DNA from 2 places in the Stappia indica genome. Region 2 is predicted to be linked to the other one. Evidence: predicted binding sites of a transcription regulator. Region 2 holds the regulator's gene; the other holds the start of a gene.
The links. Region 2 encodes HrcA, which represses chaperone genes, less so after heat shock. Its sites were predicted from a motif close to GTTAGCACTCNCNNNNNGNGAGTGCTAAC; they were not measured.

Region 1: a site for HrcA is predicted at 7,650-7,678, ahead of groES (co-chaperone GroES). Genes of this name have one in related genera too.

Annotation. Positions count from the first base shown of each region.
Region 1 covers NZ_CP046908.1:3,875,826-3,891,430, reverse strand. Annotated here, with positions in the region: gene GH266_RS18150 (heavy-metal-associated domain-containing protein) at 129-326, shown strand; gene GH266_RS18145 (ABC transporter ATP-binding protein) at 352-1,077, opposite strand; gene GH266_RS18140 (ABC transporter permease) at 1,074-2,312, opposite strand; gene GH266_RS18135 (efflux RND transporter periplasmic adaptor subunit) at 2,317-3,339, opposite strand; gene GH266_RS18130 (sigma-54 dependent transcriptional regulator) at 3,642-5,105, shown strand; gene GH266_RS18125 (hypothetical protein) at 5,185-5,805, shown strand; gene GH266_RS18120 (TadE/TadG family type IV pilus assembly protein) at 5,834-7,462, opposite strand; gene groES (co-chaperone GroES) at 7,761-8,048, shown strand; gene groL (chaperonin GroEL) at 8,154-9,791, shown strand; gene GH266_RS18105 (SlyX family protein) at 10,348-10,560, shown strand; gene hisG (ATP phosphoribosyltransferase) at 10,583-11,581, opposite strand; gene GH266_RS18095 (ATP phosphoribosyltransferase regulatory subunit) at 11,593-12,720, opposite strand; gene hisS (histidine--tRNA ligase) at 12,717-14,261, opposite strand; gene GH266_RS18085 (glycosyltransferase family 2 protein) at 14,533-15,605, shown strand, end outside.
Region 2 covers NZ_CP046908.1:2,929,632-2,945,236, forward strand. Annotated here, with positions in the region: gene GH266_RS13795 (TRAP transporter large permease) at 1-883, opposite strand, end outside; gene GH266_RS13800 (TRAP transporter small permease) at 890-1,411, opposite strand; gene GH266_RS13805 (sulfatase-like hydrolase/transferase) at 1,736-3,451, shown strand; gene nagA (N-acetylglucosamine-6-phosphate deacetylase) at 3,439-4,626, opposite strand; gene GH266_RS13815 (glucosamine kinase nucleotide-binding domain-containing protein) at 4,714-5,583, opposite strand; gene phaZ (polyhydroxyalkanoate depolymerase) at 5,608-7,164, opposite strand; gene hemW (radical SAM family heme chaperone HemW) at 7,505-8,662, opposite strand; gene rdgB (RdgB/HAM1 family non-canonical purine NTP pyrophosphatase) at 8,659-9,312, opposite strand; gene rph (ribonuclease PH) at 9,320-10,033, opposite strand; gene hrcA (heat-inducible transcriptional repressor HrcA) at 10,310-11,377, shown strand; gene moeB (molybdopterin-synthase adenylyltransferase MoeB) at 11,411-12,217, shown strand; gene GH266_RS13850 (M48 family metallopeptidase) at 12,214-12,975, shown strand; gene GH266_RS13855 (multidrug effflux MFS transporter) at 13,064-14,266, shown strand; gene GH266_RS13860 (transglycosylase domain-containing protein) at 14,301-15,605, opposite strand, start outside.

The DNA of each region.
Region 1 (15,605 bases), 950 kb from region 2:
AAAGTGTCGCGGCCAGGCAGCTTTCGGCCGGCAACCTCCCCCTTGACCTTCCCCTTGCTGGAAGCCCCATTCTTTCAGGGAATGACAGTCACGCCCGCCATCGGCGGCAGGAAGGAAAGCGCACGACCATGATCGAAGTGAAGATAGACGGCATGACCTGCAACGGCTGCGTCGCCTCGGTGAAGAAGGCGCTCGCGGCTGCGGACCCGGCGGCCAGCGCCGAGATCGACCTTGCCAGCGGCACGGCCCGTATCCAGACGCAACTGCCCCGCGAGCGGATCGTCGAGACGATCGAGGCGGCAGGTTACGACGTCGTCGCCGGCTGAGCCTCCTTCGCCTCCCCCTTCGCCCTCACGGGTCGGCAAGCATCCCGTCCACCAGGTGCAGCCGGCGGTCCATGCGCGCGGCCATGTCGAGGTCGTGGGTGACGGCGACGACCGTCTTGCCGTGGTCGTCGACCAGCGCCCGCAGGATATCGAAGACCTGGTCCGACGAGCGGCTGTCGAGGCTGCCGGTCGGCTCGTCGGCCAGGATCGCGGGCGGCTCGTTGGCCAGTGCGCGCGCCACCGCCACCCGCTGGCGCTGGCCGCCGGACAGCTGGTCCGGCCGCTTGTCCAGATGATCGCCGAGGCCGAGATCGGCCAAAAGCCCCCTTGCCCGCTCGCGCATCTCGCGCGCGGGCAACAGGGCGCGCTTGCGCATGGGGATCATCACGTTGTCGGTGACGGAGAATTCCGGCAGCAGGAAATGGAACTGGAAGACGAAGCCCAGCGTCGACAGGCGGATCGCCGCCCGCCGGCGTTCCGACAGGAGATGCGTCGGCTCGCCCTCGATCAGTACTTCGCCCTCGGTCGGGCTGTCGAGCAGGCCCAGCAGATAGAGCAGCGACGACTTGCCCGAGCCGGACGGCCCGGTGATCGCCACGAACTCGCCGGCGCGGATCGTCAGGTCGATCTCGCGCACCAAGGTCACCGGCACCGTGCCGGGCAGCACGCGGGTCAGGCGCCGCGCCTCGATCAAAGGCGGGGCACCCGATCCGACGACGGCGTCGGCCCCCTCTTTCGCGGTTGGGCTCACGATGCCCCCCGGATGATCTCGACCGGATTGAGCTTGGCAGCGCGCCGCGCCGGCATGTAGCCGGCGACGCCGGCCGACAGCAGCGCAAAACCGCTGGCAATGAGATAGTGCAACGGGCTGTAGGTCAGCGGCAGCGAGGTCATCTCGACATTCGTCCGCACCTCGAACGTCACCGAATCGAGCCCCAGCGTGATCAGGTAGCCGAGCACCGAACCCAGCACCGAGCCGGCGGCACCGATCACCAGCCCTTCGATCAGGAAGATGCGTCGGATGTCGCCTTGCCCAAAGCCGAGCGACTTGAGGATGGCGATGTCGCGGGCCTTTTCGTGGACGATGGTCGAGACGATGGTGAAGATGCCGAAGCCGGCGACCAGCAGGATGGCGCCGACCACCGTGTACATGATGACGTTGCGCACCACGAGCACCTCCATCAGGCTCTCGTTCGCCTCCTGCCAGGAGGTGGCGCGGTAGCCGGTCATGCGCTCGATGCGGGCCGCAACCGACCGCGCCGCGTTGATGTCGTCCAGTTTCACCGAGATCCGGTTGACCACATCGGGCCGGGCGAACAGCACCTGCGCCGTCTTCAGCATCGCATAGGCCGTGGCGTCGTCCGCCTGAGTGACGCCGGTGTGGTACAGGCCGACGATCTTCAGCCGCCGCACGGCCCCGGCGGACGTGGACACCGCGATCGTGTCGCCGAGCCGGGCGCCGAGCTTTTCCGCCACCCCATCGCCGACGACGATGCCGTTGAGATTGGCGGCAAGCTCCTCGAAGGAGCCCCCACGCATGTCGTCGCCGATGGTCGAAACCCGGAGATAGCCGGCCGGGTCGACACCGGTCAGCGACACGGCCACGTCGCGCCCGCCGTAGCGCAGCACCGCCTGGCCCGCCAGCGTCATGGTCATCCTGCCCGGCAGCCAGCTGTCCAGCATCGCCCGCAGCCTCGTCGGATTGCGCAGGCCGCGCGTGTCGTCGTCGGGGCGCGCGCCGATCACGTTGACCGCACCGAAGAAGCCCGCGGCCGGCGGCGGCGCGGGATCGCGCACCTCGTCGCTCACCTCCACATGCGGCATCGCATCGACCAGCGTGGCGATGAAATCTTCCTGCGAGCCCTGCATCAGGGCCGCCATGGCGATGGAGAACCCGACGCCGAGCATCACGCCCAGCACCGAGACGATGCTCTGGCGCAGACGTCCCTTCACATGGGTCAGGGCGATGGACAGGATGAGGGGCACGGCCTCAGTCTCCGCCGCTCGCAGCGGCTGTCGGCGTTGCCGCCATGCCGGAAGCAAGCCCCTCCGCCCAGGGCGAAACCACACGCTCGCCGATTTCGAGCCCGTCCAGCACCTCCACCTCCTCGATGCCGCGAATGCCGACGGAGATCCGCCGCGCCGTCAGCCGGCCGTTCTCCCCCAGCACCAGAACCCGGTCTTCATCGAGGGCGGCGAGCGGGATCAACATGGCGTTCTCGACCTCGCGCACAACGATGTTGACGTCGCTGGTCATGCCGATCATCAGCGGGGTTTCCTGCGGAAAGGCGAGATAGACCCGGTAGGTCTTGAGCACCGGGTCGCCCTTGGGGGTGATCCGCTCGACCCGGGCCTTAAAGCTGCTGTCGGGAAAGGCGTCGGCGCGTACCACTGCCGTCTGACCGCGGCGCACCAGCGGGATGTCTTCCTCGTTGACGTCGGCAACGATCTGCAGGGGCCGGTCCTGCCCGACCCAGAAGAGCACGGCACCGGGCTCGGCCACCTCGCCGACCTCGCCGTCGCGGCGCAGCACCTGGCCGTCCATCGGCGCGCGCAGCTCGTAGTCGCCGAGCCTTGCCGCCTGCGCGGCGACCAGAGCGACATTGCGGGAATGGTCGTTCTCGGCCTTTTCGAAGGCCTGCTGGGAGACGACGCGGCGCTCGATCAGCCCTGCGGCCCGCTCCAGTTCCTGTTCCGACAGGCGGGCACGGGCCTCCAGCTCTGCAAGCGTCGCACGGGCCGCCGTGGAATCGAGCCGGCCGATCACCTGCCCCGCCTCCACGGTCTCGCCCTCGCAGCTGCACAGCTCGACGATGCGTTCCCGCAGCACGCTGGTGACCTTCGCCCAGCGTACCGGCTCGACCACGCCGGTGGCATAGACCACGTCGGCCGCCCGTCCCATATGCGGCGTGACGACGGTGACGGGCACCGGCCGGTCCCGCCACCAGACGAAGCCGCCCCAGGCGACGGCAGCGGCTGCCAGGATCGCAAGCAGGATCACGATACGTTTCATGCGGCTGGTCCTTGCCGGCGTCTTGCGGTCTGCGACCGCGTCCCGGCGACCCTATCACCCGCACCGGGCCCGACCTATCCGCAGAAATTCGTGGGTCCATCCGCCGCAGCACGGCTGCTCGGCTGTGGATTGCGGGCGGCCGGCTGCGCCACCTGTTTCACGGGCCGGGGTCGGAAACAGTTTGTTTACCATGTCCGATCAGAATCTGACGGCAAATCAAATCGATGCCGCCGGTGGGGCGGAAGCAAGAAGGGGGTCGCCAAAGCATGGAGTCCATGCATGGCGCTGCGGGGAAAATTCGGTTGGCCGTTCTCGACGGAGACGGAACGACCCGCGAGCTAGCCGGTTCGATCGCTCGGGCGATGGATCATCCCTGCGCGACGCCGGTCGCCTATCACAGTTTCGAGCCGTTCTACGCCGCGAGCACCCAGGTGCGCCCCGACGTCATGATCGTCGACCTCGAAACCCTCGGCCAGGACGGACACCTGTCCCGTCTCGCTGCGGCGCAGCCGCAGGCGATGCTGATGGCAATCAGCCCGAGGGAATCGCTGAGCCGCAGCCTGGCGGCGATGGAAGCCGGCGCGCATGACGTGATCAGCCTGCCGATCGATCCCGTCGCAGTGGCCGAGCGCATCGACCGTTTCCTGATCCAGAACACCCGCACGCCGCGCGGCGAAGGCCTGCGCCGGCAGGCAGCGCAGGGGGCGGGCGAGCCCCGCGACCTGACCGCGACCCGCGACCCCTTCCGTTTCGAGAGCTTTGTCGGCGGCTCGGCCCGCATGCGCGAGGTCTACGACCAGATCCGCCGCATCGCGCCCTCCTCCGCTCCGGTCTTCATTACCGGCGAGTCCGGCAGCGGCAAGGAGCTGGCGGCCGCCGCCATCCATGCCCGCTCGCCCCGGGCCGAGGCCCCCTTCATCATCATCAATTGCGCCGCCATTCCCGGCGAGCTGATGGAAAGCGAGATCTTCGGCCATGTGCGCGGCGCCTTTACCGGCGCCTCGGAGAGCCGCGCAGGCGCTGCGGAAGCGGCCGACGGAGGCACGCTGTTCCTCGACGAGATCGGCGAGATGGACCTCGCCCTGCAATCGAAGCTCCTGCGCTTCGTGCAGACGGGCACGGTGCAGCGCGTCGGCGATACCCGGCCGCGGCCCGTCGATGTACGGATCCTGTGCGCCACCAACCGCGACCCGCATGCGGAAATCGCCGCAGGGCGCTTCCGCGAGGACCTGTTCTATCGCCTGCACGTGCTGCCGATCCGCCTGCCGGCGCTGCGCGACCGCCGCGAGGACATCCTGCCGCTCGCCCAGGCCTTCCTGACCCGCTATGCACGCGAGGAGGGCCGCGCCTTTGCCGGCGTCGCCCCTTGCGCCGGCGAGAAGCTGCTGACCTACGACTGGCCGGGCAATGTCCGCCAGCTGGAAAACGCGGTCCGCCAGGCGGTGGTGCTGCACGAGGGCGATGCCCTGACGGCGCAGATGCTGCCGGCCTTCCTGATCGGCGAGGGCGGCCTTTCGCTCCGTCACGAGCCGGTGCGCGGTTCGGCCGCGCCCTTCGGCGCTCGCCGCCGTGGCGGCGAGATCGAACCCTTGTGGGCTCAGGAAAAGCGGATCATCGAGGACGCGCTCGACGCCTTCGACGGCAACATCGCCAAGGCGGCGGCGGCGCTGGAAATCAGCCCCTCGACGATCTATCGCAAACGCCAGTCGTGGAGCGACCGGATCGAGGGCAGCGACAGCGCGCTGTTCACCGGTTTTGCCGGATAATCTTGTTGTTTTCCGCGCCCCGTTCTATACGGTGCGCCGCAAAATACGCATTGCGGGGCTTTAACAGGGCGGGGCTTGGATGATCAGGGGCAAGTCGGGTCGCTTCGGCACTTTTGTCGGGCAGGCGCTAGCTGTCGGTTTCGGGTCGCGCGCGGCGCGTCCCGCTTCCCTTGCAAGGGCTGTGTCGCTCGCCGCAGGTCTTGCGGTGCTTCCCGCTGCGGCACTCGCTCAGCAGGCTTCGCTCCCCGAGGGTCTTTCCAGCGCCTATCAGGCGCTGGATGCCGCCTGGCAGCAGGCTCCCCTCTCCTTCGCCGCCCTTGCCTTCACCGACGGGGCTGCGACCGGCTATGGCCGCTACACCCCGCGGGCAGATGCGGTCTTTGCCGCCGGCGACACGCTGACCGTCTATGCCGAGCCGGTCGGTTTCGGCCATGAAGAGACGGCCGAGGGATACGGCGTGCGGCTGACAGCCGGGTTCGAGCTGCTGAACACGTCCGGCCAGGTGCTGGCCGAGCAGACCGGCTTTGCCGACCTGCGCGCCGACAGCCGCAATCGCTTGCGCGAGTTTCATGCAACGCTCAGCTTCGCCTTCGAAGGCCTGCGGCCCGGCGACTACCGCCTGGTGACGACGCTCACCGACACGGTGAGCGGAAAGACGGCCTCCGGCGAGCTTCCCTTCACGATCCGCGCCTCGGACTGACGGCAGCAAACGGGGCGGCGTTGCCGCCTCACATCTGCAGCCGCAGCTTGGTGATCTCTTCGGCGATGCGCTCGAACGCATCGACCAGCGCGCTGTTGGACTTCGCATCGAAGGCCATGGCCGGCGTCGTCGCACAGTTCTTCATCATGTTGATGGTGCTGCTGCTGGAGATCTGGAAGGCCACCGTATAGACCTGCACGCCGCCCTTCTTGGCGTTGGAACAGGTCTGCAGCAGCCGGTCGTCCATCTTGTCCTGGATTTCCCAGTAGGTGTCGACGCCGTTACCCAGCCGCTCTTCGGTGCCGTAGCCATAGGCGTTGATGCGCGTCTTGTTGAACGAGTTCTGGCCTTGGTAGGTGTTCTCGCCATCGGTCATGACGATCATCACCCGTACATGCTCTTCTTCCTCGTCCTTCTTCGGCTCGCGCCCCTTGGTGAACGGCTCGGAGGGCGACAGGACCCGCCATCCCCAGACCGCACCCTGGTGAATGTTGGTGTGACCATCCGCGTTCATCGTCTGGATGTCGCGCAGCACCTGCGACTTGTCGTTGGTCAGATCGGTGATCGGCTGGGTCTTGCACCAGTAGTTCGGCCCGTTGACGGTCGTGTTGCCGAGCGACCGCGGCTGGTCCTTGTACTTGCACAGGCGCTTCTGGGCATATTCCCAGCGGTCCATGCCCGAGGAGCGGGCGGCCTTCTTCGAAGAGGTCCGGCAGGCGCCACGGTCGTCGTCCAGATAGTTGTTGTAGTAGCTGTCGCCCCATTTCTTGTTGGCGTTCGACGGCTCGTCGGGGGCGAATTGCGGCACGAAGAGCGTGGCCGGATTGGAGCTCGACGCCGGCGTGTCGTCGACGTCGTAGGGCATCGGCCGCGCCTCGACGCAGCCCAGCCAGTCCGTGTGCTTCAGCTGCTTGAACAGCGTGAAGCGGCTCGGCTTGCCGTTGGTCAGAAGCTTGCTGTCGAACTCCGCGGGATCCGGCGTTCCGTTCGAGCGGGTCTCGAAGTTCTTCCAGTGGATCGGCGAGGCGCCCTCCTGGTCCATCCAGGATGCGGTGGCCTTGTCGGCACCGACATTGACGAAGGAGGTGAAGGGCACGAGGCCGATCTGCACCCGGTCCTTCCTGTCGCCGTCCTCGTTGATCTTGAACAGCGTCTCGGTGAGGTCCTTGGCGGCCTTCTTCAGCGTCGACATGCGGCTGCCGGCCATGGATCCGGAATTGTCGAGCACCATGACCACATCGAAGGTCGCCTTGCCGACCACCGTCTGCGACATGACGCGCACGTCGATCTGCGGCTTGTTCATGAGGCTGCCGAGCACGGTGTTGACCGGCTTGCCGGCAGTCACCGTCACCGTCCCCTTCACCACCGAGACGTCGAGCTCGACTTCGTCGATGTCGCCCGGATAGATCGCCTTGAAGTAGCCTTCGGCGTTGGCCTTGACCTTGTCCTCCGACAGGCCCTGGCTGTCGTAGTTGGCGGCCAAGGCGGTCGCATCCACGGCAGCCTGCAGGTCGACCTTGGCGTTGAAGGCCCGCGTGTAGTCGATCGCCGCGCCCGTCACCATAAGGCAGACGCCGGTGCAGATCGCGAGCGGCACGACGATGCTGCCGCGGCGGTCGGAGACGAAACGTCTGGCGAGGTGCTGGATCCTGATCATGGCAGCACCCTAGTCGTCAGCCCTTGCCAAACTCTTTTCGAAGATCGTTAACGGCTCGAAAACCTTAACTTTCCGCTCGAACGGCATGACCTGTCCGAAGGGCCGACGGCACGGCTGCGGCGAGGTGAAAAAAGCGCGTCGGCAGACCATTGACAGGTGGGGGTGAGGCGCCTACATCAAGCTCGCTGTTAGCACTCTCATTCACAGAGTGCCAACGTGGTCGGCGATCCGGGCGACCCCGACGGAGGGGCGCAGGCGCGACAAGTACCACGCTGGCCCCAAAAGGAAAGAGCACGACATGAAGTTCCGTCCTCTGCATGATCGCGTCGTCGTTCGCCGCGTCGACTCCGAAGCGAAGACCGCCGGTGGCATCATCATTCCGGACACCGCCAAGGAAAAGCCGCAGGAAGGCGAAGTCGTCGCCGTCGGCCCCGGTGGCCGCAAGGACAATGGCGATCTGATCGCCCTCGACGTCAAGGCTGGCGATCGCGTGCTGTTCGGCAAGTGGTCGGGCACCGAAGTCAAGATCGACGGCGAAGACCTTCTGATCATGAAGGAAAGCGACATCATGGGCGTGGTCGGCTAAGCCGCACCGCGCTTTTCCTGTCCTTTTCGCGGTCGCCAGCCGCAGGCCCTCTTCAAGGCCGCAGGCGCGATACCGCGACGACCCAAACCACATGGAGACCTGAAAATGGCTGCCAAAGACGTCAAGTTCTCTTCCGACGCCCGCGACCGCATGCTGCGCGGCGTGGACATCCTCGCCAACGCCGTCAAGGTGACGCTCGGCCCGAAGGGCCGCAACGTCGTCATCGACAAGGCCTTCGGCGCCCCGCGCATCACCAAGGACGGCGTCTCCGTCGCCAAGGAAATCGAGCTTGAGGACAAGTTCGAGAACATGGGCGCGCAGATGGTGCGCGAAGTCGCGTCGAAGACCAACGACATCGCCGGCGACGGCACGACCACCGCGACCGTCCTGGCCCAGGCCATCGTCCGCGAGGGCGTCAAGGCCGTTGCCGCCGGCATGAACCCGATGGACCTGAAGCGCGGCGTCGACCTGGCTGCCCAGACCGCCGTCAAGGACCTCGAGGCCCGCTCCAAGAAGATCTCCACCTCCGCCGAAGTGGCGCAGGTCGGCACGATCTCGGCCAACGGCGACACCCAGATCGGCGAGGACATCGCCAGCGCGATGCAGCGCGTCGGCAACGAGGGCGTGATCACCGTCGAGGAGGCCAAGTCGCTTGAGACCGAGCTCGAGGTCGTCGAGGGCATGCAGTTCGACCGCGGCTACCTGTCGCCCTACTTCGTGACCAATGCCGAGAAGATGGTCGCCGAGTTGGAGAAGCCGTACATCCTGCTGCACGAGAAGAAGCTCTCGAACCTGCAGGCCATGCTGCCGATCCTCGAGGCCGTCGTCCAGTCCAGCCGTCCGCTGCTGATCATCGCCGAGGACGTCGAGGGCGAGGCTCTCGCCACGCTCGTGGTCAACAAGCTGCGTGGCGGCCTGAAGATCGCCGCCGTCAAGGCTCCGGGCTTCGGTGACCGCCGCAAGGCCATGCTCGAGGACATCGCCGTCCTGACCGGCGGCACGGTGATCTCCGAGGATCTCGGCATCAAGCTCGAGAACGTCACGCTCGACATGCTCGGCACCGCCGAGAAGGTCTCCATCACCAAGGAGAACACCACCATCGTCGACGGCGCCGGCGACAAGGCCGACATCGAGGGCCGCGTTGCGCAGATCAAGGCGCAGATCGAGGAGACCACCTCCGACTACGACCGCGAGAAGCTGCAGGAGCGTCTTGCCAAGCTCGCCGGCGGCGTCGCGGTGATCCGCGTCGGCGGTGCGACCGAGGTCGAGGTGAAGGAGAAGAAGGACCGCGTCGACGACGCCCTCAACGCGACCCGTGCGGCCGTTGAGGAAGGCATCGTCCCGGGCGGCGGTGTTGCCCTGCTGCGTGCCAAGAAGGCCGTCGAGGCCCTGACCTCCGACAATCCGGACATCATGGCCGGCATCAAGATCGTCCTGCGCGCTCTTGAGGCTCCGATCCGCCAGATCGCCCAGAACGCGGGCGTCGAGGGTTCGATCGTGGTCGGCAAGATCCTGGAGAACAACGACGAGACGTTCGGCTTCAACGCCCAGACGGAGAAGTACGTCAACATGGTGGAGACCGGCATCATCGACCCGACCAAGGTCGTGCGCACGGCCCTCCAGGACGCGGCTTCGATCGCCGGCCTGCTGATCACCACCGAGGCGATGGTCGCCGAGCTTCCGAAGAAGGACGCTCCGGCTCCGGCCATGCCGGGCGGCGGTATGGGCGGCATGGACTTCTAAGAAGTCCATAAAGCCAGAAACAACGAATGGGCGGCCCTCGGGCCGCCCATTTGCGTTTATGGGGGCTGCGTCCCACAGCCGTCATCAGCTCATGTCGGCGAGTTGGTCCCTCATTCCCGTCTTGAAGACGGCCCCGATCTTTCGCACGAGGGGAGTTAAAAGCACCTCACCCGATTTTGCGTGCAAGGGGTGTCCTCCCGGTTCCAGCGAAGCTGGAGACCGGGAACCAGTAACCACAGGAGATACGACTCAGGTCGCGGCGTCGGAGCTGCGGCGTGAGCGCCACAACCGCGCCCGGCGGATACTGGATGCCTGCCTGTCGCAGGCATGACAGCCGAGAAGGTGACGAATGCCTTCCCGCCTCACGCCGGCCGGGGTGCCAATGGGCACCGGGTCGCGGCTTCGCCTTGCCCGGCGTGACAGCCTGGGTGGGTGGCACCGCCTCACAACCTCACCCGCATGGACAGCCGCGCGGGCAAAGGGTATGGCGAGGCCGGAGAGCCGCCCGGAAAGGCCGGCGAGAGAGAACCTACGAGAAGACCTGAGGAAAAGTGCAATGGACCGCGAAACGCTAGCCCGCATCGAGCGGCTGGAAGAGCAGCTCGCCTTCCAGACGCGCACCGTCGAGGACCTGAACGAGGTGGTCACCCGCCAGGCCGACCAGATCGACATGCTGAACCGCCGTCTGGCGGCCCTGGTCGAGCATGTCGAGGAACTGGAAGACGCGGCCGCCGGCAGCGTGCCGGTGACCAAGCCGCCGCATTACTGAGCCGGTTGTGGGGCGCGCCGGCTCACGCGCCGACGCGGGCCGCGAGGGGCTCGTAGAGCGGGTTCTGCGTGCCGAAGACATAATCCAGCGTGGTGATGCTGACATGCGGGGCGCCATGGTCGCGCAGCAGCGTCGCGCAGTCGGCCGCGCGATCCGCCGGGCAGTGCAGCAGCAGGGGCTGGCCGACCTGGGTGCCGAAGGGCGCGACCGCGCCGAACTGCTCGGCCGCAGTGCGTGCCGTCAGTTCCGGCGCCTGCACCAGCGCACGGATCTCGCGATGCGAGCGGGCCCGCTCCTCCGCCGCGATCCGGTCGAGGATGACCCGCGCGGCGGCGAGCTGCGCCGGCGTCCACTCGGCCTTCAGCGAAGCGACGAGATGGGCCTGGCTCTTCAGGATGACGCCGTCGTCCAGCACCTTCAGATTGTTGGCCGCGAGCGTCGAGCCGGTGGTGGTGATGTCGACGACCAGTTCCGCCGTGCCGGCGGCCGGGGCGCCCTCGGTCGCGCCGGCGCTTTCGACGATGCGGTAGTCGGACAGGCCGTGCTGCGCGAAGAAGGTCCGCGTCAGCGCCACATACTTGGTGGCGACGCGCAGCCGCCCGCCATTGCGGGCACGGAAATGCGAGGCGACATCGACAAGATCGGCCATGGTCGACACGTCGATCCAGGCATCGGGCGCGGCCACGACCACATCGGCGAAGCCGAAGCCGAGCGGCGTCACCACATGCACCAGTTCCTCGGGTTGCGAGATCGTCTCGTGCACGAGATCGAGGCCCGTGACGCCCAGATGCGCCTGCCCGGTGCTGAGCTCGCGGGCGATCTCGGAAGCCGACAGGAAGGCGATCTCGACCTCGGAGGCGGCAAAGCGGCCGAGCCGGCCGCGATAGTTGCGTGCCCCGCCCGGACGGCCAACCGGCAGGCCGGCGCGGGCGAAGAAGTCGTGGGTGTTGTCCTGCAGCCGTCCCTTGGAGGGCACCGCGATGATCAGCGGCTGGGCAGCGGTTTCCGGCGAGTGGGTCATGACAATGCGCCTCAGATCCGGTCGAGCCAGATGGAAAAGCCGGTCGCCGGGATGTGGGTCTCGGCGCCGAGCAGGGCGAGCAGGCGGTCGTAGCGGCCGCCGCCGACGATCTGGCCCGCATCCTTGCGCGAGGCCGAATGGATCTCGAAGACGAAGCCGGTGTAATAGTCGAGCCGGCGGCCGAAATCGGCGGAGAATTCCAGGTTCCCCACCTCGACGCCGGCCGCCTCCAGCGCATCCAGCCGGGCGGTGAAGCCGGCAAGCGCGGCAGCCAGATCCAGCCCGGAGCGGGCGGCAAAGCTCTCCATCGCCGTCACCGCCTCGCGCGGACGCCCGCGGATCGACAGGAACGCGGACAGCAGCTCGGCCGCCCGGTCGGTGCCGCTGTCATGGGTGGCGAGCGCCGCCTGTTCCAGCAGCCGGCCGGCAATGTCGGCAGCGCTGCGGCCGGCGACCGGGCGCAGGCCCGACAGCCGCAGCAGCTCGGCCACAGCCTCCTGCGCGGTCGCGGGATCGACGCCGTCGAGCGCCCGCATCAAGGCGGGGGCCGGCATCGCCCCCTCCGGCACGCCGCCGGTCATGGCGGCGATGGCCGCGTCCAGCCGGTCGCGTTCGCCGAACAGCTCGCCGAGACGGCGGTGCCACACGGGCGCAAGGTCGAGCCCGTCGAGCACGGCGCGGAACAGCGCCTCGTCGCCGATCTGAATCGTCGCATCGTCGACGCCGAGCGTTGCAAGGCTCTCCAACGCCAGCGCCAGCACATGCGCGTCGGCCTCGGCCTCGTCCGGCCGGCCGAAGCACTCGACGCCGGCCTGCATGAACTCGCCCGCGCCCTCGCGGCGCTGGCGGAACACCGGGCCGCAATAGGAGTAGCGCGCCGGGGTCGTCGCGCCGGGCCCGTCGAGATGGGCGCGGCAGACCGGGATCGTGTAGTCCGGACGCAGGCACAGCTCCTCGCCGGCCGCATCGGACGTCAGGTACATGCGGCCGCGGATGTCTTCGCCGATCAGGTCGAGAAACAGGCTGGTCGGCTGCAGGATCGCCGGTTCCACGGCGGGAAAACCGGCGGCCTCGAACAGCGCGGTCAGGGCCGCGTAGCGCGCGGCCTGCGGGCGGGTGGGGCTCTTGGCCGGGCTCACTGGGTCGCCCCCGCTTCACCGTCCTGCCGGGCGCGGTCCTCGGCCTGCTCGGCCAGCATCCGCCGCACGGTGGCAACGATGTCGGCCTCGGGGATGCTGACCTGCGCCGGGCGGCTCTCGCGCCAGGTCACATTGTCCTCGATCTCGCCGGCAAGGCGGGCGCCCTCGATCAGGTCCTTGATCTGGACGGCGCCCTCGGCCCGCTCGTCGCCGCCCTGGATGATCGCAAGCGGGCAGCCGCGGCGGTCGGCATATTTCAGCTGGTTGCCGAACTTCTTCCAGTTGCCCTGGTACATCTCGGCGCGGATGCCCGCGGCGCGCAGGTCCTGCGTCATCTTCTGGTAACGGGCAAGGCTCGCCGTATCGCCGTCCATCACCGTGACCAGAACGGGGGCCACGATCTCGTCGGCCTTCAGCTTCTTGAGGTTCTTCAGCGCCGTCATCAGGCGCGAGACGCCGATGGAAAAGCCGGTCGCCGGCACGTCGCGACCGGTGAAGCGCTTGATGAGCCCGTCATAACGCCCGCCGCCGCCGACGGAGCCGAACTGCACGACCTCGCCCTTCTCGTTGGTGACGTCGAACAGCAGCTCGGCCTCGTAGACCGGGCCAGTATAGTATTCGAGACCGCGAACGACGGAGGGGTCGATGCGGATGCGGTCCCTTTCATATTTGGCGGCCGAAAACAGCTGTGCCATTTCCTCAAGTTCTTGAAGACCAGCAGCTCCACTCTCGGTATTTCCCAGCAAATCCAGATAGCTTGTCAGAGCGGGTGAACCTGCTCCACCCGACTCCAGGCGAACTTCCATGTACTGAATGACGAGATCGATTGAATCGCTCTCCAACCCCGCGCCCTTGGTGAAGTCGCCGCTCTCGTCCTTGCGGCCCTCGCCCAGCAGCAGGCGCACGCCTTCGATGCCGAACTTGTCGAGCTTGTCGATGGCGCGCAGCACGGTCAGCCGGCGCTCGGCATTCTCTTCGCCGCCAAGGCCAATGGCCTCCATCACGCCGTCGAGCACCTTGCGGTTGTTGACGCGGATGACATAGGACCCGCGCGGAATGCCGAGGGCCTCCATCGTGTCGGCCATCATCATGCACATCTCGGCATCCGCCTGGACGCCCGGCGCGCCGACGCTGTCGGCATCGAACTGCATGAACTGGCGGAACCGGCCCGGTCCCGGCTTCTCGTTGCGGAACACCCAGCCGGCGCGGTAGCTGCGGAACGGAAGCTGGATCTCGTTGATGTTCTCCGCCACATGGCGGGCGAGCGGTGCGGTGAGATCGTAACGCAGGCTCATCCACTGCTCGTCGTCGTCCTGCACCGAGAAGACGCCGGCATTCGGCCGGTCGGTGTCCGGCAGGAACTTGCCGAGGCAGTCGGTATATTCGAAGGCCGGCGTCTCGACCGGATCGAAGCCGTAGCGCTCGTAGACCTCGCGGATCTTCGCCAGCATCGCCTCGGTGGCGCGGATGTCGGCGGCCGAGCGGTCGACGAAGCCCCGCGGCAGGCGGGCCTTCAGCTTGGACGGTTTGTTCTTGGCCATCGGCGTATCGGAATCCATCGCGGGCGCGCGCCCTTTTCGCACAAGGCACAAAAGACGCGCGCGTTCTTGCAGTTGCCGGTTTCCTAGACGAAACGGCCCGCGCGGGCAAGGACGCCGGGGAGAGGTGCCGCCGGGGCGCGCGGGACGCTGCGGCGGATCGGCGCTTGCAATCGGGGGCGTTCCGACTATGGTCCCGCGCGGTTCCGCCTTGCAGGCCATCGGGTCGCGGGCGGTCAAGACAGACCGGATCCCCTTGATGTTCGGAGTTCCCATGCCGGGCGACGGCACGCAGCATACGGGCGAGGCCGACGGCACGGCGCCGCTTGCCGCAGCACGGCTCTCCGTCGTGCTGCCGACCTATAACGAACGCGACAACCTGCCCGTCCTGATCGACCGGCTCGACGCGGCGCTTGCCGGCATCGCCTGGGAGGCGATCGTCGTCGACGACAATTCGCCCGACGGCACCGCGGATGTCGCCCGCGCCATCGCCGCGCGCGACCCGCGGGTGCGCGTCATCCGCCGTGTCGGGCGGCGCGGCCTGTCGGGCGCCTGCGTCGAGGGCATGCTGGCCTCCTCCGCCGACTATGTGGCGGTGATGGATGCCGACCTGCAGCACGACGAGACCCTGCTGCCGAAGATGCTGGCGGCCCTGTCCAACGGCGCGGCCGACCTTGCGGTGGCCAGCCGCCACGTGGAAGGCGGCGACGTCGGCACCGGCCTTTCGGGCGTGCGCGCCTCCGGCTCCGGCCTTGCCAACCGGCTGGCGCGGGTGCTGCTGAAGGTGACCCTGTCCGACCCGATGAGCGGCTTCTTCATGATCCGCCGCTCCGAGGTCGAGCGGCTGGCGCCCGGCCTCTCCTCGCAGGGCTTCAAGATCCTGCTCGACATCGTCGCCACCGCGCGCGGCTCCTTGCGTATCGTCGAGCTTCCCTTCGTCTTCCGCGAGCGCCTGCATGGCGAGAGCAAGCTCGACACGCTGGTGGCGCTCGACTTCCTGGGGCTCATCTTGTCCAAGCTCGTCGGAGACCTGGTCTCGATCCGCTTCCTGATGTTCATGCTGGTCGGCGCGTCCGGCGTGATCGTCCACATGGCGGCGCTGTTTGCCATGATGGAGGCGGGCGGCCTGTCCTTCCCGGTGGCGCAGACGGCGGCGACCTTCGTCGCCATGACCACCAATTTCTGGCTCAACAACCGCCTGACCTATCGCGACCGCCGGCTGCGCGGCTTCGCGGCCCTGCGCGGCCTCTTCACCTTCTACGTGGTGTGCAGCGTCGGTGTCGTCGCCAATGTCGGCGTCGCCTCGCTGGTCTACCAGGAGGATGCCGGTCGCATCCTGATCGGGCT
Region 2 (15,605 bases):
CCGTGGCGCCGAGCACGATGAAGAAGATCATGCCGGTGGCGCTGGCGGTCGACAGGAAGGACTCCACCAGCCCCTTGCGGTCGAGCCCGCCGTTGAGAAGGGCGACGATGCCGGTGCCGGCCGCGCCCACCGCCGCGCCTTCGGTCGGCGTGAAGATGCCCGAATAGATGCCGCCGATCACCGCGACGAAGATCACCATGACCGGCCAGACGGCGATCAGCGCCGCGATCCGCTCGGCGCGGCTCGCCTTGTCCTGGCTGCCGGCGCTGCCGGGGCGAAAGCGCACATAGAGCGAGACGGTGAGCATGTAGCCGAGGGCGGCGAGGATGCCGGGAATGAAGGCGGCGACGAACAGCTTGGCGATGTTCTGCTCCGTCAGGATGGCGTAGATCACCAGCACCACGGAGGGCGGAATGAGGATGCCGAGCGTGCCGCCGGCGGCAAGGCAGGCGGTCGACAGGGCGCCGGAATAGCCGCAGCGCCGCATCTCGGGAAGCGCCACCTGGCCCATGGTCGCGGCGGTGGCGAGCGAGGAGCCGCAGATCGCGCCGAAGCCGCCGCAGGCCGCGACCGCCGCCATGGCAACGCCGCCGCGCCGGTGGCCGACCATGGTCTCGGCGGCGCGGAACAGGGCGCGCGACATGCCGCCGCGCGTGGCGAACTGGCCCATCAGCAGGAACAGCGGCACGATGGACAGCGAGTAGTTGGAAAAGGTGCTGTAGACCAGCGACTTGAGCTGCGCCAGGATCGGCACCGTGCTCCCCGTGACCAGCGACGTGCCGGCGATGCCGACCAGCAGCATCGACAGGCCGATGGGCAGGCGCAGGAAGATCATCAGCAGCAGGACGGGAACCGACCACAGGCCGTATTCGAGCGATGACACGTTCGGTTACTCCCGGCCGGCGGCTGCGGGCCGCGCAAGGGTCTCGTCGAGGCTGCGCCAGACCGTATAGGCGCAGACCACCACGGCGAAAGCGGCACCGACCACCGCCGCGGCATAGGGCCACCACAGCGGAAACTGCAGGATGAAGGTGGTCTCGTGATAGGCCTGCTTGTCCAGCATGCCGAGCCACAGGCGCCAGCAGATCAGGCCGCTGGCCAGCGTCATCAGGATGTTGGCGACAAGATCGACGCCCGCATTGACCCTCGGTCCGAAGCGGGCAAGGAACAGGTCTACCGTGACATGCCCGCGATTGAGCTGGCACCAGGGCAGGAAGGCGAAGATGGCGAAGGCGGTGCCGGCCTCGACCAGCTCGTAGTCGCCCGGGATCGGCCCGAGACCGGCGGAGGTCAGCGCGCGGCCGGTGATCGACACGACGGTTGCGACCGTCAGCGCGACCAGCACCGCGCCGCCGACGATCGCCAGCCAGGCGGAAAGCCGCTCCAGCAGCCGTTCGACGGATTGGCGCATTTGCTTTCGTTCCTCCCCAGCGCGGACCTGCCGCCCGGCGGCATGCGGCCCGCAGCCCTTGCAGGCTGCCTTGCGATCCCTGTCGTCCTGCTCTTAGCCGCTGGCACGCGCCGCGACAACTCCTGCCCGATGACGCAGGCGACCGGCAAGGCTGACAGGGTGATCCATGCAAAAGGTAATGTAAAATGAGATTTGGATGAGTTTGTATAACCGCAGGCCGGCATCTGGCGCTGCGCTTGCCTCGCCCTGCCGGCTCGGCTCAACTGCAGGCCGGTGGACAAGCGATTTGGGCCTGAAGCAAGCGATTTGAGGGAGTGTCCGGCAGTGGCGAGACGCGCGCGCAATATCCTTTTCGTGATGTACGACCAGCTGCGCTTCGACTATCTCGGCTGCGCCGGCCATCCGCGGCTGGAGACGCCGAATTTCGACCGGCTGGCGGCGCGCGGGGTGCGCTTCACCAATGCCTATGTGCAGTCGCCGATCTGCGGCGCCTCGCGCATGAGCTTCTATACCGGGCGCTATGTCGGCTCGCACGGCGCGGCCTGGAACAACTATCCGCTGAAGGCGGGCGAGGTCACGCTGGGCGACCACCTGCGGGCGCGCGGCATGGACGCGGTGCTGATCGGCAAGACCCACATGAAGGTCGACGATGCCGGGCTCGACCGGCTCGGCATCTCGCGCGGCGGCATCATCGGCACGCGCATCGCCGAATGCGGCTTCGATGCGAGGGTGCGCGACGACGGGCTGTGGGCGGAAGGTCCGGACGGGCCGTATGATGCCAAGCCCTCGCCCTACAACGAATTTCTGAAGGCGCGCGGCTACGACAGCCGCAACCCCTGGCACGACCATGCCAATTCCGGCCTGTCGGCGGAGCGGGACGCGGCCGGGCGTGGCGAAATCGAGAGCGGCTGGCTGATGCGCAATGCCGGGCTCGCGGCGAATGTGCGGGAAGAAGACGCCGAGACGCCGTGGCTGACCGACGAGACGCTGGCTTTCCTCTCAGAGCGGCACGAGGAGCGGCGAGCGGTCCCCTGGCTCTGCCACGTTTCCTACATCAAGCCGCACTGGCCCTATATCGTGCCGGCGCCCTATCACGACATGTACGGCCGCGAAGACGTGCTGCCGGCCTTGCGCGATGAGCGCGAGCGGGCCGACCCCAACCCGGTCTTCGAGGCCTTCATGCAGAGCCGGGCCTCGCGCAGCTTTGCCCGCGACGAGGTGCGGGAGGCGGCAATCCCCGCCTATATGGGCCTGGTGCGCCAGTGCGACGACCAGTTCGGCCGGCTGCTCGACGCGCTGGAGGAAAGCGGCGCGCTGGACGACACGATGATCGTCGTCACCTCCGACCATGGCGACTATCTCGGCGACCACTGGCTGGGCGAGAAGGACCTCTTCCACGAGCCCTCGGTGAAGGTGCCGCTGATCGTCTACGATCCCTCGACAAAGGCCGATGCGACCCGCGGCAGCACCTGCGACGCGCTGGTCGAGGCGATCGACCTTGCCGCCACCTTCGTCGATGTGGCGGGACGGCGGGACGGCGAGGCGCCGGACCTGCCCGGTCACATCCTGGAGGGACGCTCGCTGCTGCCCTGGCTGCATGGCGAGACGCCCACAGACTGGCGGCGCGCGGCGATCAGCGAATACGACTATTCCTGCACGCCGATGGCCGACCGGCTCGGCGTTTCGGTCAAGGATGCCCGGCTCTTCATGGTGTTCGACGGGCGCTACAAGCTGATCCACGCGGAAGGCGGGCTGCCGCCGATGCTGTTCGACCTGGCGAGCGATCCGTCCGAATTCGCCGATCTCGGCCGCGACCCGGCCCATGCCGGCGAGGTGGCGCGGCTGCGCGCCGTGCTGGCCGACTGGGGTCTGCGGCTCAGCCAGCGCACGACGGTGAGCGACAAGCAGATCCTCGCCCGGCGCGGCGGGGCGGGCGGGCGCACAGGCGTGCTGATCGGCGCCTATGACGAGGCCGATGTCGGCGCGGAGGCCTTGGCCTTCTATCGCGGCAAGGTGAAGCCGATGGATCAGGCCGAATAGAGCCGGCTGCCGGCGATCCAGGTGGCGCGGACCCGCAAGGCGCTATCGAGCTCGACGAAATCCGCGTCATGTCCGGGCAGCAACCGGCCCTTGCGCTCGGCAAGGCCGGCGGCCTCGGCCGCATGCAGCGAGACCATGCGCAGCGCCAGCTCCAGCGGCAGGCCGACAGGCCCGGCGAGCCGGCGCAGCGAGGCGGACATGTCGATATCGGCGCCGGCCAGCGTGCCGTCGGCAAGGGTCAGCCGGCCGAGCCCCTCGCCCATCGGCTCGCGGGCGATCTCGCGGCCGTTCAGCGTGAAGGAGCTGGCATCGGTGCCGAGCGGGGCCATCGCGTCGGTGACGACGAAGAGGCGGCCGGGCCCGGCCTTGCCGCGCGCGGCGATGCCGATCACCGGATCGGCGACATGCAGCCCGTCGACGATGATGCCGGCCGACAGCGCGCCGGTGGCCAGCGCCGCCCCCGCAAGGCCCGGCGCCCGGTGACCGAGCGGGCTCATGGCGTTGAAGAGATGCGTGACGAGGCGCGCGCCGGCGACGGTTGCGGCCAGGGCGGCCGCGTGATCCGCTTCGCTGTGGCCGAGGCTGACCACGACGCCGGCATCGACAAGCCGGCGGATCGTCTCGCTCGGCACGATCTCGGGCGCCAGGGTGACGACAAGCAGCGGCAGGCGGCGGGCGGCTTCGACGAGCTGGGCGATATCGTCCTCGTCCATCGGCCGGATCAGCTCGGCCGCATGGGCGCCCTTGCGCGCGGGGGCGAGATGCGGCCCCTCCAGATGCAGACCGAGGCAGCCGGGCACGCTGGTCGCCGCGCCGATGGCGGCGCGGATCGCCCGCGCGGTCACCTGCGGCGTGTCGGTGATCAGCGTCGGCAGGAAAGCGGTGGTGCCGAAGCGGCGATGGGCGGTCGCGATGGCGGCGATGGCATCGCGGTCGGGCGCTGAGTTGAACTGCACCCCGCCGCCGCCATTGACCTGCAGGTCGATGAAGCCGGGCACCAGCATGTCGCCGGCCGCCTCGATACGCTGCGCATCGCCCGGCAGGTCGTGGCCGCGCACGATGCCGGCAATGCCGCCGTTTTCCACCAGCAACGTTGCGTTCTCGTGCCAGCTTTCGCCGTCGAAGATCTTGGCGGCAGAAATCGCCAGGGGGCGCCAGGGGGTCTCGTCAGGCATGGTCCGGGCATCCCGCGTCGGGGCCGGCCTGTCGCCGGCGAAAGGGTCCTGCCGCTTTTTGCGCCAGCCGTTTGCGGCGCGCAAGCGTCAGGGGGCGAAAAACGCGCGCTGGGCCATGCGCACCGCGCCGTCCAGCGCATCGCCGAGCGGCGCGGCAAGGTGCGCGGCAAAGGGCGGTGCAAGACGCGGCGCATAGAGCGGGGCAAGGCCGCCCATCAGCACGATGCGCTCGCAGCCGGGCCACAGCAGGGCGGCGAGCATTTCCTCCACCTCCAAGGTGAAGGCGGCAAGCAGGGCCTCGGCCTCGCCGTCGCCGGCCTTTGCGGCATCGAAGACCGCCGGGGCGTGGCGGGCGAAATCGGCTTGGCGGGCGGAGCCGGCGAAGGCGACCATGCGGGCGGGATCGTCGCCGAAGGCGGCAAGCAGCGTCTCGGCGAGAACCCCGCGCGGGCGCACCCCGTCGCGCGACAGCAGCGCCGATTTCAGCGCCTCGCGGCCGAGCCGGGCGCCGCCCCCCTGGTCGGCGAGATGCACGCCCCAGCCGCCGACGCTGCGGATCTCTCCGCCCTGGCGGGCGAGAAAGGCCGAGCCGGTGCCGAGGATCGCCATGATGCCGTCATGGGGGCCGAGCGCGCCCTCCAGCGCGATCTCGCCGTCGCCGACGAGCTCCACCTGCGAGAAGGGAAGGGAGAGAAGCGAGCGGCCGTCGCGGCCGAGCTGGCGGGCGCCGGCAAGGCCGAGCAGCGCCGGACAGGAGGCGATCGCTTCCGCCGGCAGGCCGGCCTCGGCAAGGGCGCAGCGCGCCGCCGCGATGATGTTTGCGGCGGCCTGCTGCGGATCGGTCGCGACATTGGCCGGGCCGGCGAGGCCGCGCGAGACGATCTCGCCGTCACGGCCGGCAAGGGCGGCGCGACAGGTGCTGCCGCCGCCGTCGATGGCGATGAGCCAGGAGCTCATGTCGGTGCGCCCACTGCCCGCTGCTCAGTGCGTGGCGGGCTGCTCGGCGAGCTTGCGGGCCTGCTCGATCCAGCCGTCGCGGTCGATGCGGCCGCGGAAGTCGAGGCGGCTGTCGAGCGCGGCGATCTGCTCGTCGGTGAGCGCGGCGATCTGCCAGTAGTGGAAGATGCCGGCGCCGTTGAGCGCGGTCTGCAGCTTCGGACCGACGCCGGAAATGGCGGTGAGGTCGTCGGCAACGCCGCCGCGCGGGCTGGCCAGCAGCACCTCGGCCAGCGGATCGGAAGCCGCCTTTGCGGGCGCCTTGGCGGGCGCCTTCGCCTCTGCCGGCTTCTCGGCGGGCTTTTCGGCAACGGGAATGGTCACCTCGGTGGATGCCGACTTCGCCGTGTCGGCGGCCTTGGGAGCCGTGGCCGGCAGATGCGCGTGGCTGCGCATGAAGTCGAGGATGCGCGGGGCGATCTCCGAGCGGAAGCGCGAGCCGTTGAAGACGCCGTAATGGCCGACATCCGGCTGCATGTAATGGGCGCGCATGTCCGGCGAGAGATTGACGCACAGATTGTGCGCCGCCATCGTCTGGCCGCGGCCGGTGATGTCGTCCTTCTCGCCCTCGACGGTGAGCAGGGCCGAGCGGCGGATGGCGCCGCAATCGACCAGATCGCCGCGATGGCGCATCTTGCCCTTGGCGAGCGCGTGGCGGATGAACACGGTCTCCACCGTCTGCAGGTAGAACTCAGCCGTCAGGTCCATCACCGCGAGATACTCGTCGTAGAAGTCGCGGTGCTTCTCGGCATTGTCGCCGTCGCCGGAGACGAGATGCTGGAAGAACTCGTGATGGGCGTTGACATGCCGGTCGAGGTTCATGCTCATGAAGCCCGAAAGCTGCAGGAAGCCCGGATAGACGTCGCGCATGAAGCCCGGCTGCGGGAACGGCACCTTCATGATGACGTTGCGCTCGAACCAGTCGATGCTCTTGCTCTCGGCCAGGTCGTTGACGGCGGTCTGGTTGATCCGCGTGTCGATCGGACCGCCCATCAGGGTGACGCTGGCCGGGGCGCAGGGATCGCCATGCGCCTCCATCACCGCCGTGGCGGCGAGCACCGGGACCGAGGGCTGGCAAACGGCCATGACATGGGTGTCCGGCCCGAGGAACTGCAGCATCTCGATGACGTAGTCGATGTAGTCGTCGAGATCGAAGCGGCCGTCGGTGAGCGGCACCATGCGCGCATCGATCCAGTCGGTGATGTAGATGTCCGCGCTCGGCAGCATCGTCTCGACCGTGCCGCGCAGCAGCGTCGCATAGTGGCCGGACATCGGCGCAACCATCAGGATGCGCGGGCCCTTGTGCTTGCGCTCGCCGAGCTTGCGGTCGAAATGCAGGAGGTTGCAGAACGGCTTCTTCCAGACGATCTCCTCGCGCACCGGCACCTTGACGCCGCTGACGGTGGTCTGGGTGAGGCCGAATTCCGGCTTGCCGTAGCGCCGGGTCATCCGCTCGATCATTTCGCAGCCCGCGGCGACCGAGCGCCCGATCGGGGTGTGAGAGAACGGATTGAGCGGGTTTTGGAAGTACAGGCGCGTCATGTCCGCGCTTGCCCGCAGCGGACTCATCGCCGCATGATTGAATTCATAGACCTGATAGAACACGTGACCGACCTCGCAATCTCCGTGAGGCAGTGCAGCATAAGCCGCCTGCCTTTTTTCGCATTGCAAAATAGTATGACAAAGATTAACGCCGCTTCAACCTGTACGGAGGTCCACATCGGCCGAAGCGGTGCGGGGATACCGGACGCAGCGGTTCCGCGGAGGAAAACTTCTCGCAACCGCTGCGAAAACGCGAGGCAAGACAGGATCTTGCCGGAAGCGGCCACGCGGTGGAAAAAAGTTGCGGCGCTAGCGTTTTTTCAGCAGATACCGTTAAAAATCACGATGCAAGATCGGCGACGACGGCGTCCAGGACGAGGCAACCGGCCGGCGTGACGCGCATTCGCGTGCCGTCGAGTCGTTCCACCATGCCGTGTTCGATGAGGTCGGCGACGCGCCGCGGGTCGATCCGGCGGTCGGAAATCGCCTCGAAACGGGCAAGGTCGACGCCCTCCACCAGCCGCAGGCCCATCAGCAGGAACTCGTCGCCCTGCTCCTCCTGGGTCAGCGACATGTCCTCCACCAGCCCCTCGCCGCGCGCCTCGACGGCGGCGAGCCAGGTCTCGGGGTGGCGCTCGGTGGCGGTGGCGAACTTGCCGTTGCCGCCGGTCAGCCGGCCATGGGCGCCGGGACCGACGCCGACATAGTCGCCATAGCGCCAGTAGACGAGATTGTGCCGGCACTCGGCGCCCGGAACGGCATGGTTGGAGACCTCGTAGGCAGGCATGCCGTGGGCGGCGCAGATCTCCTGCGTCAGGTCGTAGAGATCGGCGGCGGTGTCGGGATCGGGCACCACCAGCTTGCCGGTGCGGTGCAGCTCGAAATAGGGCGTGCCCTGCTCGATGGTCAGCTGGTAGAGCGACAGGTGGTCGGCGGCAAGGCCGATCGCTTCCTCCAGCTCGGTGCGCCAGGCGGCGGCACTCTGGTCGGGCCGGGCGTAGATCAGGTCGAAGGAGATGCGCTCGAAGGTCGAGCGGGCGATGCCGATGGCCGCGCGCGCCTGGGCCGCGTCATGCAGCCGGCCGAGGCGCTTCAGGTCCGCATCCCGCAAGGACTGCACGCCGAGCGACAGGCGGTTGACGCCGGCCGCGCGATAGCCGCGGAACCGCTCCGCCTCCACCGAGGACGGGTTGGCCTCCATCGAGACCTCGACGGTCGGCGAGATTTCCCAGTGGCCGGCGATGGCGTCGAGCACGCGGCCGACGGTCGCCGGGAGCATCAGGGACGGCGTGCCGCCGCCGAGAAAGATCGAGTCGACCTTCCGTCCGCGCGTGCGGGCGGCGAAATAGGCGAGCTCCCGCTCGAAAGCCGCGGCAAAGCGCGCCTGATCGACGCCGGCATGGCGGACATGGCTGTTGAAGTCGCAATACGGGCATTTGGCCTCGCAGAAAGGCCAATGCACATAGATGCCGAAACCGCCGTCCGCCTGAGCCATCATGCCTCCAGGCAGCGCGCCGAGAAGTCCGCGAAGGCGCGGGCCCGGTGCGACAGGGCCTTGTCCGGCCGCGCCCAGCCATGCTTTTCGTCCGCCGACATCTCGCCGAAGGTGCGGCTCTCGCCGTCCGGCTGGAACATCGGGTCGTAGCCGAAGCCGCCGCTGCCGCGCGGCGGCCACACGGCGGTGCCCTCGACCTCGCCGCGGAACAGGGCGATCTCGCCGTCCGGCCAGGCAAGGCACAGCACGGCGACGAAGGACGAGCGGCGGTCCGCCGGATCGGTCGCGCCGGCGGCATGCAGCTTTTCCTCGATGGTCCGCATGGCCATCGCGAAATCCTTCTCCGGTCCCGCCCAGCGGGCCGAATAGACCCCGGGATCGCCGTTCAGCGCGACGACGCAGAAGCCGCTGTCGTCGGCGAGCGCCGGCAGGCCGGAGGCCTCGGCGGCCGCGCGGGCCTTCAGCTCGGCATTGGCCTCGAAGGTGGTGCCGGTCTCTTCTGGCTCGGGCAGGCCGAGCGAGCCGGCCGAGACGACCTCGTAGCCGTAGGGCGCCATCAGGTCTTCGAACTCGCGCAGCTTGCCCGGATTGTGGCTCGCCAGCACGATGCGGCCGGGCTCGAGCCGGCGCATGGGGGAGGGGGTGTCGGTCATGCGAACCTCACGAGATCGCCATCTTCTGCAGGTCGACCAGCCGGCCGATGCCGGACTTGGCCAGCGCCAACAGCTGCGCGAACTGCTCCTCGGAGAAGGGCGCGCCCTCCGCCGTGCCCTGGATCTCGACGATGCCGCCGGAGCCGGTCATGACGAAATTGGCGTCGGTGTCGGCGTCGGAGTCCTCGAGATAGTCGAGGTCGAGCACCGGCTGGCCGGCATGGATGCCGCAGGAAATCGCGGCGATATGGTCCTTGAGCACCTTGCCGCCGACCATGTCGCGGGCGCGCATCCACTCGATGCAGTCGTGCAGGGCGACCCAGGCGCCGGTGATCGCGGCGGTGCGGGTGCCGCCATCGGCCTGGATGACGTCGCAGTCGACGGAGATCTGGCGCTCGCCGAGCAGCGGCAGGTCGACGATGGCGCGCAGCGACCGGCCGATCAGCCGCTGGATCTCCTGGGTGCGGCCGGACTGCTTGCCCGAGGACGCCTCGCGGCGCATGCGCTCGCCGGTGGCGCGCGGCAGCATGCCGTATTCGGCCGTCACCCAGCCGCGGCCCTGGCCGCGCAGCCAGGGCGGAATGCGCTCTTCCAGGCTCGCGGTGCACAGCACATGCGTGTCGCCGAACTTGACCAGGCACGACCCTTCCGCGTGCTTGGAAACGCTCCGTTCCAGCGTCACGGCGCGCAACTCGTCCGCTGCACGTTTGGATGGCCGCATGTCGATCCCCTTCAAGCCTGCCGCGCGGGGCGTCGATGCCCCTTGCTCCTGTTTCGCGTCCCTCTTAATCCAATATGGGACCGGAATGAAATGCCTGTCTGCCGCTTGTCCCGTATGGGCGCCCCCGTGCGGGGCCTCGCCCTTGCGCCTTTGGCATGGGCAATCGCGTGCAGGGCGCACTATATTCGGGGATGCGCCGCACCGCCGGGCGGCAGGAACGACGGGCAGGGGACCTGAGGTGCCGAAGGTGGATTTGCAGAACCGGGGAGCAGGAACGTGACGCTGGGTGTGCCGTCCGTGAGCCTTGGCGACCTCGACAAGCGGTCGCGGGAGATCTTCCGCGCCATCGTGGAATCTTATCTCGACACCGGCGAGCCGGTGGGGTCGCGCAACCTGTCGCGCCTGCCGGGCATCCAGCTGTCGCCGGCCTCGATCCGCAACGTCATGTCGGATCTGGAGCATGCCGGGCTGCTGTATTCGCCGCATACCTCGGCCGGGCGTATGCCGACGGAAGGGGGCCTGCGCTTCTTCGTCGATGCGCTGCTGGAGGTGGGCGACCTGACGCGAGAGGAGCGCGACCAGATCGACATCCAGGTCAAGGCGGCGCGCAGCGAGCGCACCAGCGAGCAGCTCTTGACCGAGGCCAGCCAGATGCTGTCCGGCCTGTCGCGCGGCGCCGGCGTCGTCTTCTCCCACAAGGCGGATGTGCGCCTGCGCCATGTCGAATTCGTCCGCATCGAGCCGCTGAAGGCGCTCGTCGTGCTGGTCGGCGACGACGGTTCGGTGGAGAACCGCATCGTCGACCTGCCGCCGGGCCTGCCGCAGACCGCCCTGATCGAGGCGTCGAACTATCTCACCAGCCTGATCCGCGGGCGGACGCTCGCCGAGGCGCGGCGCGAGCTGGAGATCCAGCGCGACCGCCACCAGAAGGAGCTGGACGAGCTGACCGCCAAGCTGGTGGAAGCCGGCATCGCCACCCGCTCCGGCGTGGTCGATGCGGCCGGCTCGCTGATCGTGCGCGGCCGCTCCAACCTGTTGTCGCATCTGGAAGCCGAGCAGGACCTGGAGCGCATCCGCCTGCTGTTCGACGACCTGGAGAACAAGCGCGACCTGATCCAGCTCTTGACCGCCGCCGAGGGCGGCGAGGGGGTGCGCATCTTCATCGGCTCGGAGAACAAGCTGTTCTCGCTCTCCGGCTCCTCCATCGTCGTCTCGCCCTTCCGCGACCAGGACGACCGGATCATCGGCGTGCTCGGCGTGATCGGCCCGACGAGGCTGAACTATGCCCGCGTCATCCCGATGGTCGACTATACCGCCCGGCTGGTCGGCCGCCTGCTGCGCTGACCGCCTGCCTCCCTTGATGCCCCGGATCCCCTGATGACCCCGCTTTCGCCCGCAGAACTCGAACGCTATGCCCGCCACATCGTGCTGCAGGATGTCGGCGGCCCCGGCCAGCAGAAGCTGAAGGCCGCACGGGTGCTGGTGATCGGCGCCGGCGGGCTCGGCGCGCCGGTGCTGCAATATCTGGCGGCGGCCGGCGTCGGCACGCTGGGCGTCGTCGACGACGACACCGTGTCGCTGTCCAACCTGCAGCGCCAGGTGATCCACGACACCGACCATCTCGGCGAGCCGAAGGTGGCGAGCGCGGCCGAGGCGATCGCCCGGCTGAACCCGCATGTGAAGGTCGAGCCGCATGTGGCGCGGCTTGGCGCGATGAACGCGCTGGCGCTGATTTCGCGCTACGACCTCGTCGTCGACGGGTCCGACAATTTCGCCACCCGCTATCTCGTCTCCGACGCCTGCTTCTTCGCCGGCAAGCCGCTGGTCACCGGCGCCGTCGGCCGGCTCGACGGCTCGCTGACGCTGCTGAAGCCGTATGAGGCGGGCGAGGACGGCACGCCGAACCCGACCTATCGCTGTCTCTTCCCCGAGCGCCCGGCCGACGGCTTGCTGCCGACCTGCGCCGAGGCCGGCGTGCTCGGCGCGCTGACCGGCATCGTCGGCACGATGCAGGCGATGGAGGCGATCAAGGAGATCGTCGGCTTCGGCGAGGGCCTGCTCGGCCGGCTGCTGCTGGTCGACACCCGCTCCATGCGCTTCGAGACGATCCGCTATCGCTGGAACGCCAAGAACCCGCTGAACGGCACCGTCCGCAAGCGCTTCGACGAGTTGGCCGGCGCGTGAACGGCTTCTTCCGCCTGCGCCGGCAACAACCGGTCCTGCCCGAGGAGATCACGCTGGAGATCGACGGGCGGGAGCAGCGCATCGTGCTGCGCGGCAACCCGCAGGCGCGACGCTACATCCTGCGGGTGCCGCCGGACGGCGGCGCGCCGGTGCTGACCGTGCCGAAAGGCGGAACCCTGGCCACCGCGCGCGACTTCGCGCAGCGCCAGCGCGGCTGGCTGGCCGGGCGGCTGGGCGAGCGGCCCGAGGCGGTGCCTTTCGCGCAAGGCGGCGTGATCCCGCTGCGCGGGGCGGCGCACCGGATCGTTGCAGCGGGGGGCTTGCGCGGACTGGTGCGCGCCGAGCCGGCGCCGGAGCCGGAAGACGATGAGGTTGGCCGCCTCTTGGTGCCGGGCGCTGCCGAACACATCGCCCGCAAGCTCACCGATTGGCTGAAGCGCGAGGCGCGGCGGGACCTGGAGCGCGCGGTCGCGCACCACGCGGCAGCGCTCGGCCGCACGCCTTCGGCGCTCACCCTGCGCGATACCCGCAGCCGCTGGGGTTCCTGCACGTCGGACGGACGGCTGTCCTTCTCCTGGCGGCTTGTGCTTGCGCCGCCGTCGATCCTCGATTACGTCGCTGCCCATGAGGTCGCCCATCTCGCCGAGATGAACCACGGTCCGCGCTTCTGGGCCCATTGCCGCCGCCTTGCCCCGCATACGGAGGAGGCGCGCGACTGGCTGAAGCGCGAGGGCGGCCGCCTGCATCTCTACGGCTGACCCGGCAGACCTGCCCCGCCAGCCGCCCTCTCCCCACCGGCGCCCGCCCGAACTCGCGGCCGCGCGCCGCCGCCAGAAGGCCGCTCGCATGCTCAAGCCGGACACCCTCAAGCCGGACACCTGGGCGCTCACCATCCTGCTCGCCAGCCTGACGGCGCTCGGCCCGATCTCCACCGACATGTACCTGCCGGCGCTGCCCTCGATCCTGCGCGAGCTGGAGACCAGCCACGCGTCGGTGCAGCTGACCCTGTCGGTGTTCCTCGTCGGCTTTGCCGTCGGCCAGGTGTTCTACGGCCCGCTCGCCGACCGCATCGGCCGCAAGCCGGTGCTGATCGCCGGCCTTGCCATCTATGCGGTGGCGAGCCTTGCCTGCACGCTGGCGCCCACCGTCGAGGTGCTGATCGTGGCGCGCTTCTGCCAGGCCTTCGGCGCCGCCGGGCCGGTGGTGCTGGCGCGTGCGGTGGTGCGCGATCTCTACGAGGGCCCGCGCGCAGGCCAGGAGCTCGCCCGCATGGGCTCGATCATGGGCCTTGCCCCGGCGATCGCGCCGTTCTTCGGCGGGCTGATCGCGGCGGCCGGCGGCTGGCGCTTCGTCTTCCTGGTCTCGGTCGCCTTTGCCGCCGCGGTGATCGTCGGCGTCTGGCGCGGGCTGCCCGAGACGATCCGGGCGCGCGAGACGGCGCCGTTCTCGGTCCGGGCGATCCTGTCGGGCTTCGGCGGCCTGCTGCGCCACCGCGCCTATGCCGCCTATCTGGCGGTGGTGACGCTGACCTATTGCGGCCTCTTCGCCTTCATCTCCGGCTCGTCCTTCGTGCTGCAGGATATCTTCGGGCTCAGCCCTTCGCTCTATGGCATCGCCTTCGGGCTCTGCGCCGGCGCCTATGTGGTGGGAACGCTGATCGGCCAGCGGCTGGCGCCGAAAAAGGGCGCGGAGGTGACGATCCTCACCGGCTGCGCGGCGCTGGCGCTGGGCGGGACGGTGATGATCGTCGCGGTCCTCGCCGCGCCTTCGGCGCTCTCCGTCATCGCGCCGATGATGCTCTACATGGTGGGGGTGGGCCTTGCCCTGCCGCAGGCGCAGGCCGCGGCGCTGATGCCCTTCCCCGACCGGGCCGGCAGCGCCTCCTCGCTGATGGGCATCTGCCAGATGAGCATTGCCGCGGCGGTCGGCATCGGCGTCGGCGCCACCCATGGCGGCACCGCCCTGCCGCTGGCGCTGATCATCGCCGCCAACGGCTTCGGCGCGGTGCTGGCGCTGCTGGTCAGCCGCCGCGCCCGCATGGCAGGGTGAGGGGCCGGCTGAGCGGCGTCTCTCAGCCCCCCGATCAGCCCCCGAAGATCCGGTTGAGCAGGTCGAGCGGGCCGCCCCCGCCGCCACCCGAATCGCGCATCGGCGGCAGCCGGCGGGACGGATCGCCCTCGGCGGGAATGTCGCGCATCGGCATGTCGAGCGGCGCTGCGGCAGGTTCTGCGACCTGCACCGGCCGGTCGGACACGCCCGGAAGGCTGGCGACCGGCAGGCCCTGGTGCCCCGCCTGCATCACGTCCTTCCAGACCTTGGCCGGCAGCGAGCCGCCGGTGGCGCGCTTGGTCGGCGAATTGTCGTCGTTGCCGAGCCAGACGGCGGTGGTCAGCGAGCCGGTATAGCCGATGAACCAGCCGTCGCGGAAATCCTGGCTGGTGCCGGTCTTGCCGCCGGCCGGGCGGCCCGGCAGATTGGCGATCTTGCCGGTGCCGGTGGTCAGCGTCTGCGCCATCATCATGTTCATGTCGGCCAGCGTCGCATGGTCGATGACCCGCCCCGCGCCGTCGCCGGTGCGCGCATAGAGCACCTTGCCCTCGAGCGTGCGGATCTGGCGGATGACATGCGGCACCACCGCATAGCCGCCATTGGAAAACGGCGTGTAGCCGGCGGCGATCTCCAGCGGCGTCACCTCCGAGGTGCCGAGCGAGATCGACAGGTTCGAGGCGAGCGGCGAGGTGATGCCGAGCTTGCGGGCGGTGCGGATGATGGCGCGCGGGCCGACTTCTTCCGCCAGCCGCGCGGCCACGGTGTTGAGCGACAGCGACAGCGCCTCGGTCAGGGTCACCGGGCCGCGATAGGTCTTGGTGTAGTTCTTCGGCGCCCACTTGCCGATCTTGACCGGCTCGTCGACCCGCACGGTTGCGGGCGTCAGCCCGCGCTCCAGCGCGGCGAGATAGACGAAGGGCTTGAAGGCGGAACCGGGCTGGCGCCGGGCATTGACCGCCCGGTTGAACTGGCTCTGCGCATAGTCACGGCCGCCGACCAGCGCCTTGACCGCGCCCGATCCGTCCAGCGTGACGATGGCGCCCTGGCCGACGCCGAGCTTGGCGCCCTCCTCCGACAGGGCGCGGCGCAGGGAATCCTCGGCGATGATCTGCAGGCCGAGATCGATCGTCGTGTCGACGACGATGTCGTCCTCGATGGCGCCGACATAGCCCGGCAGCAGCTCCATCACCCAGTCGGCGACGTAGTTCTCGCTGGCCGAGGTGTGGTGGGTGACGACGCGCAGCGGCGCGGCGATGGCGTCGCGCGCCTCCGTGTCGGTGAGATAGCCCTCCTCGGCCATGGCCGCGAGCACGGTGGTGGCGCGTTCCTGGGCAAGGTC